2 regions of the Priestia sp. FSL P4-0332 genome follow, and region 2 is predicted to be linked to the other one. Evidence: predicted binding sites of a transcription regulator. Region 2 holds the regulator's gene; the other holds the start of a gene.

Region 1 (7,477 bases), 280 kb from region 2:
AGTTTTTTACTAGTTTCTAAAATAGATATAGTAAGGGAATTACCAGTTAAATGTTGATTTATCAACGTTTTCAGGCGTTTCTTTCTACTTTTTAATCTTTTTGTTACAAAAATATTGTTTGTAACAAAACTGTAATAAAAGAAGCTTAATACCTTTACGATACAGAAAAATAAAGATAAAACGGTGAAAAAGTGAATGTGAAAACTGTTTTTTTCCTTTTTTAGGCATATTTCTTTTACCATTTTCAGCTTTTTAGTAGGGTAGATTAAGAGGAGGCGAAATGATGAAAGGCATTATACATAGTGAAAAAAGTGGAATAGCAGGCATGAATTACAGAGATCTTCAGGAGATGCAACCTCAAAGAGGAGAAATAAAAATAAGGTTAAAAACAGCAGGTTTAAACCGGAGAGACTTGTTCGTTATGAAAAATCGAGGTAAAGGAGATAAGCCGTTTATTCCCGGTTCAGACGGTGCAGGTATTATAGAAGAAGTGGGAGAAGGCGTAAAAGGTTTAAAAACTGGAATAGAAGTGATCATTAATCCAAGTCTGGAGTGGGATCGTGTAGAGGACATTCCGTTTACACCTAAAATTTTAGGTGGTCCATCGAATGGAACATTTACAGAGTATGTAATCATAAAAGCGGATAATGTTGTGCAAAAGCCATCTTATCTATCTTGGAAACAGGCGGGGGTTCTTTCATTATCTGCTTTAACTGCCTATAGAGCTCTATTTACAAAAGGGCAGTTAAAAAAAGGAGAGCACCTCCTTATTCCCGGTATAGGAAGCGGAGTCGCGACCTATGGATTGTTATTCGCAAAAGCTATCGGAGCTAACGTAACAGTCACTTCTAGAAGTGATGAAAAAAGAAAGCAAGCTCTAAAGCATGGAGCGGATTATGCTTTAGATAGCGGAAGCAGTCTAAAAGAAGAAATCAACAATAGAAAAGTAGATATCATACTTGATAGTGTGGGGGCAGCTTTATTTCCTACTTATTTTGAAATATTAAAGACAAATGGAAGAATTGTTAATTTTGGGGCGAGTTCTGGAAATGAAGTTGAATTGCCTCTAAGAACTATTTTTTATCCTCAATTCAATATACTTGGCACGTCTATGGGAAGTCAGGAAGAATTTGTGGACATGATGGATTTTATAGAGAAACATCAAATTAAACCAATCGTCGATCGATTCTATCCGTTGTCAGAGGCAGTTGCAGCTTGCGAACGATTAGATAAAGGAAAACAATTTGGCAATATAGGTTTACTTATTTCAGAATAAAAAGGTCCCCAGCGCTAACTGGGGACCTTTTTATATAATCAAACGTTTGTTTAAATGAAAGAAACAAGGTAATAACAGGATTTTTAGCAGTTTTTTATCATAACCACCAAGCTAACAAAAAGGTAACAAATCCCCCTAGTATCAAAAATCCCATGCTGTATTTGAGCGTGTATTTGAACAGTTCACTTTCTTTTCCAGCCAGTCCCACTGCTCCGGCAGCGACGGCAATTGATTGAGGAGAAAGCATTTTAGCCATCACTCCGCCGGCAGTATTGGCCGCTACAAGAATAATTGGCAAAACATTAATTTGCTGAGCTGTAGTTAGCTGCAAGTTGCCGAACAGCGCATTATTTGATACGACAGACCCCGTTAGAAATACGCCGATCCAGCCAAGAAATGGAGATAAAAATGGAAAATAAGCAGCTGATGTAGCGAGCGCTAATCCAAGTGTAGAAGACTGTCCTGAATAATTTGAAATAAAAGCAAAAGCAATGACCATCATAATAGTAATAATAGGTCTTGATAATTCTTTTACGGTTTCTAAAAGAGTGGTCCATGCCACTTTTGGCGATACGTTAAGCAAGAAAACTGAAAGGATACAAGCAATAAGAATTGCTGTACCTGTTGCTGCAAATACGTCTATTTTTAAGACAGCAGCGTAAGGCGTAGGATCTTTTACTAAAGGCGCTGCTTTAATTACGTGATTGTGTAAAAATGGGACGTTAATAAGCAGGTTCATATGTTCAAGCATCGTTTTGACAAAAGAAATGCTCCAAGCCGTAACGAGTATCGTTAATAGAATAAAAGGAGACCAAGCCTTTAAAATCTGTTTTGGTGACAGGCTGAAGCTTTTAGCTGCTGCCGGGCTTGTTCGTTTAATATAAAAAGCAAGAGCAAGCAAACTCACAATAGAAGATGTGATATTTGGAAGTTCAGGGCCAATGTATGTAACAGTTAAATACTGTGTCAGTGCATAGGAAACGGCTGTGATGCTCGTTGCTTTCCATACGTCTTTTAATCCTTTTATCCCATCCATAATAAAGACAAGTAAAAAAGGGATAAGAAAAGAAATAATCGGAAGCTGCGTGCCAAGAAAATGAGCAATTTCTTTTGGATCTATGCCAGATACTTGTCCTGCAACAATGACAGGAATCCCCATGGCGCCAAACGCTCCTGAAGCTGTATTAGCAATTAAACATAGCGCCGCTGCTTTTAACGGTTTGAACCCAAGTCCAACTAGAAGCGCTGCTGTAATGGCAATTGGAGCTCCAAATCCCGCTGCCCCTTCTAAAAAAGCATTAAAAGAAAAAGCAACAAGCAGCATTTGCAAGCGGGGGTCATCGGTTATTGAAATAATAGATTGTCTGATGGTAGTAAACTGTCCGCTTTTGACAGTTAGCTTATATAAGAACACCGCTCCGATAATAATATAGCTGATGGGCCAAAGTGCATACAGAAACCCATAGCCTGTGGCTCCTAAAACCATTGAGGCAGGCATATCATAAAAATAAATAGCAATAATCATAGAAAGAAGCACCGTAATACCGGCAGCAATGTGTCCTTTTAATTTCAAAAGAGTTAAAGCAATAAAGAAAAAGATAATGGGAATGAGTGCAATTAGTGCAGAAAGCCAAATATTATCTAACGGATTATATACCTGAGTCCATGTCATATTCATACACCTCTACTACATATTTAAAACAAGGTAGCGGGGGAGTCCCCCGCAAAAATCTTTAGATGTTACACAAAAGCTCTGTCGCGAGTTTGCTTAAGAATGCTAGCAGAGTGCTCGAGCTGCTGCTGTTCGTGAGGAGTTAAATTCAATTCAATAATTTGACGCACGCCGTTTTTATTAATGATAGCTGGTACGCCGATATACACATCAGAAATACCGTATTGTCCTTCTAATAAAGCAGATACTGTTAAAATAGAATTTTCATCATCTAAAATAGCCTTGGTAATGCGTACAAGCCCCATTGCAATTCCGTAATAAGTCGCTCCTTTTCGATTAATAATATGGTAAGCCGCATCGCGGGTTTGTTCGAATAGATGCTGCATATCCGGTTCTTTTTCAATAGCGGCAGTATTGATAAAATGTTCGAGCTTCACACCGCCAATTTGCGCGTGGCTCCAAACAGGAAATTCCGTATCTCCATGTTCCCCCATAATATAAGCGTGGACGTTGCGAGAATCTACTTCGAAATAGTCGCTTAACAAGTAGCGGAAGCGAGCTGTGTCAAGAATCGTTCCTGAACCAATTACCCGTTCGTTTGGTAATCCTGATACTTTTTGTGTAACGTGTGCGAGAATATCAACTGGATTTGTTGCCACTAAAATGATGCCGTCAAATCCGCTGTTCATAATATCTTTTACAATGCATTCGAAAATTTTAACGTTTTTTTCAACTAGATCTAAGCGTGTTTCCCCTGGAGCTTGATTAGCGCCCGCTGTAATAACTGCTAAATCAGCGTCAGCACAGTCTTTATAATCTCCAGCCCAGATTTTCATCGGTGTGGCAAATGGCATTCCATGATTGATATCACGTGCTTCACCTTCTGCTTTTTCTTTGTTCATATCGATTAACACTAATTCATTGGCAATACCTTGATTCACCATTGAAAAAGCGTAGCTTGAGCCAACAAAACCAGTTCCGATAACGGCAACTTTTCGTGTTTTTGGTGTAAATTGTGTTTTCATTTGTATCATCCTTTGAATTTTATTTTGTGATGTTTTTCACAATGTTAGTGTAACAAGAATAAATAGCTTCAGCTGTGATAAAAATCACACCCTTTAAAAAATAGTAAACAATTTTACAGGGTGATTTAAAAAAATGTCCTTCTACATGAAGTGCCACATTTAGAAAGATCTTAAACGTTTAAAGTGTTGAGTAAAGGCAACTTGTTTTGCAGAAAGCTAAAGAGTTTAACATTCTCTATTTGTATGTTAGCAGCCAATAATGTTTCTATAGACCCACACGAAATCCATTTGTTACACTAAGTTTGCTTATTTTGAATAAAGGAGTGGAAAGGATGGAGAACTACTATGAGCAAGCCCAAAAAGGTGCTTGGGTTAGTATCTTATCATATATCTTTTTATCAGCATGTAAACTTATCATTGCGGGTGTCACCGCTTCCTCTGCATTAAAAGCCGACGGTCTTAATAATGTTACAGATATTATTGCATCAATTGCCGTCTTAGTCGGCTTAAAAATCTCTAAAAAACCTCGTGATAATGATCATCCCTATGGACATTCCAGAGCGGAACATATCTCTTCACTTATTGCTTCTTTTATCATGATGGTCATCGGACTAGAAGTATTGGTCGATGCGGGTCAGTCATTATTTATGGACAAATCTGAAGCGCCTAATTTACTGGCTGCTTGGGTAGGTCTTGGAGCGGCTGCTGTTATGGGTGGTGTCTACCGATATAATATTAAGCTTGCTAAAAAACTTGATAGCCAGTCCTTATATGCGGTTGCTAAAGATAATTTGTCCGATGCACTTGTGAGTATAGGGGCTGTTGTGGGAATTTTCGGCTCACAGTTCGGCCTGCCCTGGCTGGACGTGGTAGCTGCTTTTGCTGTGGGAATTATTATTTGTAAAACAGCCATCGAGATTTTTAAAGAAGCGGCTCATTCCTTAACAGACGGATTCGACGAAGAGAAGTTAGGGCACTACAAAGAAAGCATCGAGCTTGTAGAAGGTGTAAAAGAAGTAGAAGATGTGAAAGCGCGCAAGCTTGGTAATCAAGTCGTGATTGATGTAACTGTTAAAGTAGATCCCCATTTAAATGTTATCAAAAGCCATGAAATTGCTGATCAAATTGAACATATGATGAACGATGAGCATCAAATTAAAGATACGCTTGTTCATATTGAACCTGATGCATACGAAAAGCAAAAATAAGACCAGCACGTTCTTTCGTTATGAAAGGATGCGCTGGTTTTATTTTGCGGGAATTTGAAATAAATCACAAAAACTTCTTCAAAAATGAAAATGAAAAGCCGTTATTAGTAATATAAAGATTTTTGTAGAAGGGTGAGGGAATGAAGAGGTTAAGTGCAAAGCTCGTAGTATTTTTTAGTATTTTTATAGCTATTTTATTATTAGTTGTTTCAGGGGCTGTTTATCAATTTACCAAAACGCAAATAGAAAAAGATGTAGAAGTACAGTCTCAAAGTCAAGTGAAAGAGTTAAAAGAAACGATTCATACGTACTTAGACATGTATAGTCGTTCTTTGCTGACGTATAGTGAAAACGATGTAATTGTTAATTTTGTTAAGCAGGAAGGTGATCAAACAAACCAAGAGAAAAATCCGTATTTTACATGGAACACAGTTCAAAAAGAGTTTACACAGTTTAAAGAAAAGTATCCAAACCTAGCACTTGAATACATAGGCACTAAAAATAAAGGAATGTATTCTGTTCCTAAACAAGAGTTTGGTTCAAACTATGATCCGACTTCAAGGGTATGGTACAAACAAGCAGTAGAATCACCTGAAGAGGTTATTTATACGGATCCATATGAAGATGCAGCAACAAAAAAGACGGTCGTGACAATTGCAAAGGCTATTTTAGATCCAGATACTAAAAATGTGCTGGGCGTTATAGCTACTGATTTAGACTTAGATGCATTAAAAAACATTGTAGGTAAAGCAGAAGTAAATCACGGTGGGTATGCATTTTTATTTGATCAAAATGGCACAGCGCTCGTTCATCCAACAGAAGCTGGGAAAAATTTAATGAATCAGCCATTTATGAAAAAAATGTACGAAGCAGACCGGAATAGAGATTTCATGAAGTATACCTTTCAAGGTGAAGAGAGAGTGATGGCATATGATACTCTCGAAGGGACGAATTGGAAGATAGGAAATGCCTTTATTTATAATGAAATGCTCTCAAGCGCTCATCATTTACTGACTGTTATTGTCTGGATTGCGTTAATTGGCATCTTATTATCAGTGGTGTTAACCATCTTTTTCTCAAGAATCATTACTAATCCGATTCGCCGCTTGAAAAATGAAGTAGCCAAAGTAACAGCTGGCGATTTAACGGTTCAGGTGAAGACGAAGTCAAAAGATGAAATTGGTGAGCTTACTCATTTATTTAATGATATGGTAGCCAAAATGAAAACATTGATCGGCACGGTTCAGACGTCTGTTGAGACAGTGAAAACGTCTGTTGAAGACTTGAGCGCCGTATCTGAAGAAGCAACTGCATCCAGTGAGGAAATTGGCCGGGCTATCCATGAGATTGCGAGCGGTGCCACGCAGCAAGCTTCGGATGCTGACTCTACTAATCATAAAACGATGAGTTTATCTTCGCAAATTGAAGAAGTCATTGAACAAAACGCACAGATTAATAAAATGACGATTGAAGCTGTAAGCATCAATGAAAAAGGTTTAAAACAGATGCAGCTCCTTCGCAACCAAACCACTGAATCGTCTCAAACGATTCACGCTGTTCAAGCTGTAATGGAAGAATTAACAAATAAGATGAAAAAAATTGAATCTATTATTTTCACGATTAATAGTATTTCAGATCAGACAAATTTACTTGCATTAAATGCTAGTATTGAAGCAGCTCGTGCAGGAGAACATGGCAAAGGATTTGCGGTAGTAGCTGAAGAAGTGCGAAAACTTGCTGAACAGTCCTCTCAGGCCACTGAACAAGTTCGCCATACGATCGGAGCGATTCAAGGGGAAGTCGCTGCTGCGCGTGAAGAATGCAACCGTACAGAAGAGCTTTCAAAGTCTCAAGACTTTGTGGTAGGAGATACAGAACGAGCTTTTCATGAAATTGCAACTACGATTGAACAAGTGGCAGCGGCTGTCGAACATGTGACAAGCAGCATGGACAGTATCGATGAGCATAAGGAAGACGTGGTAGCGGCAATTCAAAGCATAGCAGCTATTGCACAGCAATCAGCAGCGGGAACTGAAGAAATTACCGCTTCTACAGAAGAACAAATTAGAGCTATTTCTACTGTTTCTCAATCAGCTGAACATCTGCAAGAGATTAGTGAAGAATTAGCTAACTTGATTCGTCAATTTAAAATTCAATAGAAAAAAAGAGGCTAGGACAAAAGTATTTTAGTTAAAGGAAAATCCGAACGGTGAATTGAGATTCTTGATAAAGAATCCAACTTGTTCGGATTTTTTTTATTGATATGGTGAACGCAGGTTTCATGTATGTTGCTGCT
Region 2 (7,477 bases):
TGAAAATATTAATGCACGCAAAAAAGCGACCAAGTGAGTACTTGATCGCTTTTTCAGAGAGGGCAGTGATTACATCATGCCGCCCATTCCACCCATGCCGCCCATGTCAGGCATTGCAGGAGCTGCGTTTTCTTCTGGCTTGTCAGCAACAACTGCTTCAGTTGTTAAGAACATAGCCGCTACAGAAGAAGCATTTTGAAGAGCTGAACGCGTTACTTTTGTTGGGTCAACGATACCAGTGTCTAGCATATTTACCCACTCGCCAGTTGCAGCGTTAAATCCAGTTCCAACTGCTTCGCCTTTTAGACGCTCAACGATTACGGATCCTTCTAAACCAGCGTTGTGAGCGATTTGACGTACAGGCTCTTCAATCGCACGTAATACGATGTTGATACCTGTAGCAGTGTCACCGTCAGCTTCGATGCTTGCTACTTTATTATAGATATTTACTAATGCAGTACCACCACCAGCTACGATACCTTCTTCAACCGCAGCGCGCGTAGAGTTTAATGCATCTTCAATACGTAATTTACGTTCTTTTAACTCAGTTTCAGTTGCCGCACCAACTTTAATTACAGCTACGCCACCAGCAAGTTTTGCTAAGCGCTCTTGTAATTTTTCGCGGTCAAACTCTGAAGTTGTTTCTTCAAGCTGAGCTTTGATTTGGTTTACGCGTGCTAGGATATCTTCTGCGTTTCCTGCACCGTTTACAACTGTTGTATTTTCTTTTGTTACAACAATTTTAGAAGCGCGACCTAATTGGTCGATGCTTGCTGTTTTCAGGTCAAGACCAAGCTCTTCAGTGATTACTTCTCCGCCTGTTAAGATCGCAACGTCTTGTAGCATTGCTTTACGACGATCACCGAAACCAGGAGCTTTAACAGCTACAGCTGTAAATGTACCGCGAAGTTTGTTCACAACTAATGTTGCTAAAGCTTCGCCTTCTACGTCTTCAGCGATGATTAATAGAGGCTTGCCTTGTTGAACAACTTGCTCTAATACCGGTAAGATTTCTTGAATGTTACCGATTTTTTTGTCTGTAATTAAGATGTACGGGTCATCTAATACAGCTTCCATTTTATCTGAATCAGTTACCATGTAAGGAGATGCATATCCACGGTCAAACTGCATACCTTCTACCACTTCTAATTCAGTTGTGAAACCTTTTGACTCTTCAAGTGTGATAACGCCGTCGTTACCAACGCGCTCCATTGCTTCAGCGATTAGTTGACCTACTTCTTCGTCAGCCGCTGAGATAGCCGCTACTTGAGCAATTGAATCTTTACCTTGAATTGGTTTAGAGATTGCTTTTAGTTCTTCAACCGCTACAGCTACAGCTTTTTCCATACCTTTACGGATACCCATTGGGTTAGCACCAGCCGTTACGTTTTTAAGGCCTTCTCTGATCATTGCTTGCGCTAAAACTGTTGCAGTAGTTGTACCGTCACCAGCAACGTCGTTTGTTTTGCTAGCAACTTCAGCTACTAATTTAGCACCCATATTTTCAAATGCGTCTTCTAATTCGATTTCTTTTGCAATTGTTACACCGTCATTTGTAATAAGCGGTGAACCGAATTTCTTTTCTAATACAACGTTACGACCTTTTGGTCCAAGCGTTACTTTTACCGCATTTGCTAATGTATCTACACCACGTAGCATTGCGCGACGTGCTTCTTCGCTAAATTTAATGTCTTTTGCCATGTTCTTTGACCTCCTCAAGATATTCTTAATAATCTATTTTTTACGTATGATAAGTTTGTGGTTAAAATTAGCCGATTACAGCTAAAATATCGCTTTCGCGTAAAATTAAGTATTCAGTACCTTCATATTTCACTTCAGTACCTGCATATTTTGAGAAGATGATACGATCGCCTGCAGCTACTTCTAAAGCTACACGCTCACCGCTTTCTAATACTCGGCCTGTACCAACAGCCACAATTTTACCCTCTTGTGGTTTTTCTTTTGCACTGTCCGGTAACACGATACCGCTTGCTGTTTTTTCCTCAGATTTTACAAGTTCAATCACTACGCGATCACCTAATGGCTTTAACAAGTGAAACAACCTCCTCAAATAATATGTTTGCATTTTTATTAGCACTCAACCTCAACGAGTGCTAACACAATTATTATATTAAAACAAAGTGGGTTTTTTTTGCAAGTATTAAACAAAAAAAATTTAAAATTTACGACAACTACATATAATAGTCTTAGATTTCGACGATTTTGAGAAATAAAGCATTCTTTTCTCTGTTCAATAATATGTATGTTACAATACGAGCAAGAAGAAATTACTAACTTCACAGTACTTCTTCGACATATATACATAAAAACCTTTTAAAGGAGTATAGAAGATTGGAAAAACGTTATTGGTATGTTATCCTCACCTACATCCTTATGCAGTTTTCAGGAGTTGTTGGTATACCGCTGTTAAAATTAACAGGAATGTTTGATCAATATCCAGTTCGAACAGCGAATGTCATGCTTTTGACTTATTGGACCATCATTAGCTTTATCCTTGGTTTACTTATTGTCTTACTGCTGCTGCGCCGTGACATGTCCATGCGTATAGAACATGCGGGAACAACGGTAACTGTTGTCTGGTCAGTCCTTGGGGTGTTCTTGGCTATGGCTGGTCAAGCTGTAGCAGGTATGATTGAGCACGCTCTTGGCATTACCCAAGTATCTGAAAACACACAAAATATTGTTAATCTTGTTAAAGCAACGCCGTTCCTCATTGTCGTTACGTCTGTTATTGGACCAATTCTAGAAGAGATTATTTTTCGAAAGATTATTTTCGGCTCTCTTCACAAACGATATAATTTTTTTATCTCTGCATTTATTAGTTCCCTTATTTTCGCTGCCGTACACTGGGATTTTAAACATTTGCTCGTGTATACAGCCATGGGATTTGTATTTGCATTCCTTTATGCAAGAACAAAACTAATTATTGTACCCATTATTGCTCACGTGTTGATGAATACAATCGTTATTTTATCTCAAACTATTTTTGCAGATAAAATTATAGAAATGCAAAAGCAAGCAGAACAAATGCAGTTTATTTTTGGAGGCATGTTTTTATGAAGAATATCCCTTTAACACGAGGGTTTATTTATATTATTATGGGGATTTTATTCACCTACCTGGCCATTCAAAATGCTCAGGAAACCGTGTGGAACTTCCCTACGATCTTATTTGCACTCGTAGCCGCATTCGATTTCAGATTTGCGGTTCGCATTTTTATCTTGCACTATAAAATTAAAAAGTTGCAGCAGCAATATAAAAATCAAGATGATTCATCTAAATAAAAAAAACCACTGTTTCAGTGGTTTTTTTACATACTAACATCTTCTCTTTCTTGCTCTGCCCTTGCCTTTAACACTTTGCGATACGAAATGCGGGAAATAATGATGCTGATTTCATACAAAATTAAGAGCGGCACTGTCACCATCATGTGCGAGAGCAATTCCGGTGGTGTAATAAGTGCGGCAATAACTAGCAGTACGAAATAGGCATACTTTCGAATTTGAGATAAAAACATAGGCGTTATAATTCCTAATCGCGTCAAAAACATGACGACGACAGGAAGCTGAAACAACAGGCCAAAAGGCAGTGTGAGCTGCATTAAAAAAGAAAAGTATTCATTAATGCCAATCACTTGGTTTACATTCAGCTCATCAGAAACGCGCGTCATAAAATCGACGACAAATGGAAACAACACAAAATAAGAAAAAGAGACACCGCCGATAAAGAGAAAAATGGAAACAGGAATATATCCAAGCGTTACCTTACGCTCTTTTTCATATAAACCAGGACTAATAAATGCCCAAAGTTGATACAGTGCAACAGGAGCTGCAAGTACACAGCCGATAATAACAGCAAACTGCATATAAATCTTAACTGGATCTGTTAGCCTAAATGCATTCATCGTTAAATTTTTTGCCTCATCAGCATGCTGTAAATAGACAATAACCTTATCCGCTATAAAAAAGCCGCCAATTGTGGCAATGACAAAGAAAAATAAAACAATTAAAATGCGTTTTCGCAGCTCTCCTATATGATCATATATTGACATTTCTTGTTCAGTCATACTATGATCACCCTTTTACTCTTTGTCATCTACTTGACGCTGTTTATCTTTTTCACGATCTTCTGATGCACCGCTAGCGGCATGCTTAAACTCTCTAAGCGTTTGCCCGACTGACCTTCCTAGCTCCGGTAACCGTTTCGGTCCAAAAATAAGCAGTGCTACAATCGCAATAATAATCCAACTGCCTGCTCCAATCCCCATATTCCCACTCTCCTTATTAATTTAGACTTAAGGAAATCGTAACACAGTCCACCTTATTCAACAGGATAATTTTTCAAAAAATAGACAAGCGACTGTAATTCTACAGCAAGATCAATATGATGTAGTCGAATCTCATCCGGTACGTTTAAGCGTGCAGGAGTGAAGTTTAGAATCCCTTTAATTCCGCAGTTCACTAAACGATCGGTAATTTGCTGAGCAACAGTGGCAGGAACGGTTAAAATCGCCACTGAGATATCATCACTCATATAATCTTCCAATTGGTCAAGGTGATAAACCGGCACGTCACCTACTTTTGTACCGACTTTATCTTCTATCACATCAAAAGCGCACTCAATTTTGGTGTTATTATTTTTAATAAAATTATAATTTAAAAAGGCCGTTCCCAGATTCCCCACGCCAATCAGTGCTACTTTCGTTACTTCATCTTGGTCTAACGTTTTACGGAAAAATGTAAGTAAATAATTCACATTGTAGCCGTATCCCTTTTTCCCTAATGCTCCAAAGTAAGAAAAGTCCCGACGAATAGTAGCAGAATCAACTTTCACTGCCTCACTTAACTCTGCTGACGAAACACGCTGTTTACCAGAAGCATGCAAGTTTTTTAAAAAACGATAATAAAGCGGCAATCGTTTAGCCGTTGCTTGTGGTATTTTTAATTGTTCAGTGTTCACGTTGTACCCCCTCAGTTCATGTATGTCATTACTAACATTTTCAAGTCATATTGCATTACCTTTCACAAAGCATCAACCGCTTTGAGGTAGCGCTTCCAATTCTCTCTCTTTTCTCTTGTTTTATATATACTCCGCTTCACACCCCGACGGCTTTTGTCTATCCAGCACTATTTAAAGTCGTTAGCTAGAACGAAGCAATTAGCCCTTCAAAGGATTCGTTTGTTAGTCATGACGGATTTTCTACATCCATCATATATAAGTTCAGAGATGCACTTATCTCTTATTTTAACATAGTATCCTGTATAAAATGTGCACGTAAAATCATTTTATTTCATGAATCAAAACATTCGCTTCACCATTTGTCCTTGTCCCTGTACAAATTACAAACGCTTGTAGGAAGAACTTGTAGTTGAAAATATGTTAAAATACACTATGGATATACTACTAGAGGTGAAAAAATGATTATTCTACAATTGAACGGTATTACAAAATACTATGGGGCAGAACCCATTTTATCGAATATAAAGTTAGAAGTACAATCAAAAGACCGCATTGCCCTAGTGGGACGAAACGGTGCTGGTAAATCAACTTTATTAAAAATTATTGCTGAGCAGCTTTCTTATGACAGCGGAGAAATTATTAAACCTAAAGGTGTTTCCATTGATTATATGGGACAAGATACAGTTCTTGAGTCAACACTCTCCATATGGGAAGAAATGATGACTGTCTTTGCTCCGTTAAAGAAGATGGAAAAAGAATTACGTACGCTTGAAACGAAGATGGGCGATCCAGACATTTTTAATGATTCAGTTCAATACGAAAAACTAACCAAAGAGTACGATCAGCTTCAAGTAACGTTCAAAGATTTAGGCGGCTATCAATATGAAGCGGATACACGATCTATTCTTCACGGTTTCCGTTTTTCAAACTTTGACTATAGCACCCCTATTTCCTCCTTGAGCGGTGGACAAAAAACACGCTTGGCGCTTGCAAAACTGCTTTTAACAAAGCCGGACTTGCTTATTCTCGATGAGCCTACCAACCACTTAGATATTGAAACTTTAGCATGGCTGGAACAGTTTCTGCAAGGGTATGAAGGAGCTATTTTAATTGTTTCACACGATCGTTACTTCCTTGATAAAGTCGTAAATCAAGTGTATGAAGTCACACAAAAAACAACGGTGAAGTACACGGGCAACTACTCTAAATACCTTGTACAAAAAGCAGAGCGATATGAAAAAGAGTTGCGTCAGTACGAAAAGCAGCAAGATGAAGTCGCAAAACTGAATGATTTTATTCAGCGAAACATCGCCCGCGCATCGACTACAAAACGTGCGCAAAGCAGACGTAAACAGCTCGATCGAATGGAGTTAATAAATCGACCTAACGAAGGCGAAAAATCAGCTAGTTTTTCGTTTGAAATTGAGCGTCAAAGCGGAAATGAAGTCTTAAATCTCGAAAACGTGTCTATTGGATATGATGAACACAAATATATTGTTCAGCAGGCAAACCTTCGGATTAAAAAAGGTGAAAGCCTTGCGTTGGTTGGCCCTAATGGAGTTGGGAAATCTACGTTATTAAAAGGTATTGTGGATAAACTAAGCTTCAAGACTGGAACCATTTCTTTTGGCTCAAACGTAATGGTTGGTTATTACGACCAAGAGCAAGCTAATTTAACGTCTAATAAGACCGTTTTAAATGAGCTTTGGGATGACTACCCATCCAAACCTGAAAAAGAAATTCGTACAGCGCTTGGAAATTTTCTGTTTTCAGGTGATGATGTACTGAAAATCGTTTCCACGCTTAGCGGTGGTGAAAAAGCACGTTTGGCTCTTGCGAAGCTTATGCTTCAAAAAGCTAATTTCTTAATTTTAGATGAACCTACTAACCATCTTGATTTAGATAGCAAACAAGTACTCGAGAATGCGTTAATCGATTACCCAGGAACTCTGTTATTTGTTTCACATGACCGTTATTTTATTAACCGTATTGCAAACAAAATAGCAGAGCTATCTCCTGAAGGAGTAGAAGAATTTCTTGGAGATTATGACTATTATGTAGAAAAGAAAGCAGAAATAGAGGAAATCAAAGAATTAGAAAATATAAAAGCAAACGAAGAACGTACTGTAAAAGTAGATAAACAGTCCTATAAACAAGATAAAGAACAAAAGAAATTGATGAGGCAGCGAACGCGCCGCATTGAAGAAATTGAAACTGAAGTAAACAAATTAGAAGCCGCACAAGCGGAGAATGAAGAACTTCTTTGTGATCCCGAAATTTATCAAAACCACGAAGAAGTATCAAGATTAAACGGTGAAAATGAAAAAATTTCTTCACAGTTATCCACATTAATGGAAGAGTGGGAAGAATTACAGCTTCTTCTAGAAGAATAGCCTATATTTTTTCGTATTTATTCATCCTATTTACTTGTTCATGCGCTTTAGAACAAGCTTTATCCACTCTGTGAATAAATAGTGGATATCTGTCTGATTTTTAT

What was found. Region 2 encodes Rex, which represses fermentation and respiration genes when NADH is low (regulators of the CRP and FNR family bind a similar motif). Its sites were predicted from a motif close to TTGTGAAATATTTCACAA; they were not measured.
Region 1: a site for Rex is predicted at 3,998-4,015, ahead of MKY06_RS02665 (L-lactate dehydrogenase). Genes of this name have one in related genera too.

The regions. Positions count from the first base shown of each region.
Region 1 covers NZ_JBBOUA010000001.1:497,036-504,512, forward strand. Annotated here, with positions in the region: gene MKY06_RS02655 (zinc-binding dehydrogenase) at 284-1,276, shown strand; gene MKY06_RS02660 (lactate permease LctP family transporter) at 1,374-2,954, opposite strand; gene MKY06_RS02665 (L-lactate dehydrogenase) at 3,017-3,973, opposite strand; gene MKY06_RS02670 (cation diffusion facilitator family transporter) at 4,306-5,181, shown strand; gene MKY06_RS02675 (methyl-accepting chemotaxis protein) at 5,322-7,340, shown strand.
Region 2 covers NZ_JBBOUA010000001.1:218,619-226,095, reverse strand. Annotated here, with positions in the region: gene groL (chaperonin GroEL) at 70-1,701, opposite strand; gene groES (co-chaperone GroES) at 1,769-2,053, opposite strand; gene MKY06_RS01320 (CPBP family intramembrane glutamic endopeptidase) at 2,353-3,081, shown strand; gene MKY06_RS01315 (YdiK family protein) at 3,078-3,305, shown strand; gene tatC (twin-arginine translocase subunit TatC) at 3,332-4,087, opposite strand; gene tatA (twin-arginine translocase TatA/TatE family subunit) at 4,103-4,288, opposite strand; gene MKY06_RS01300 (redox-sensing transcriptional repressor Rex) at 4,342-4,980, opposite strand; gene MKY06_RS01295 (ABC-F family ATP-binding cassette domain-containing protein) at 5,439-7,373, shown strand.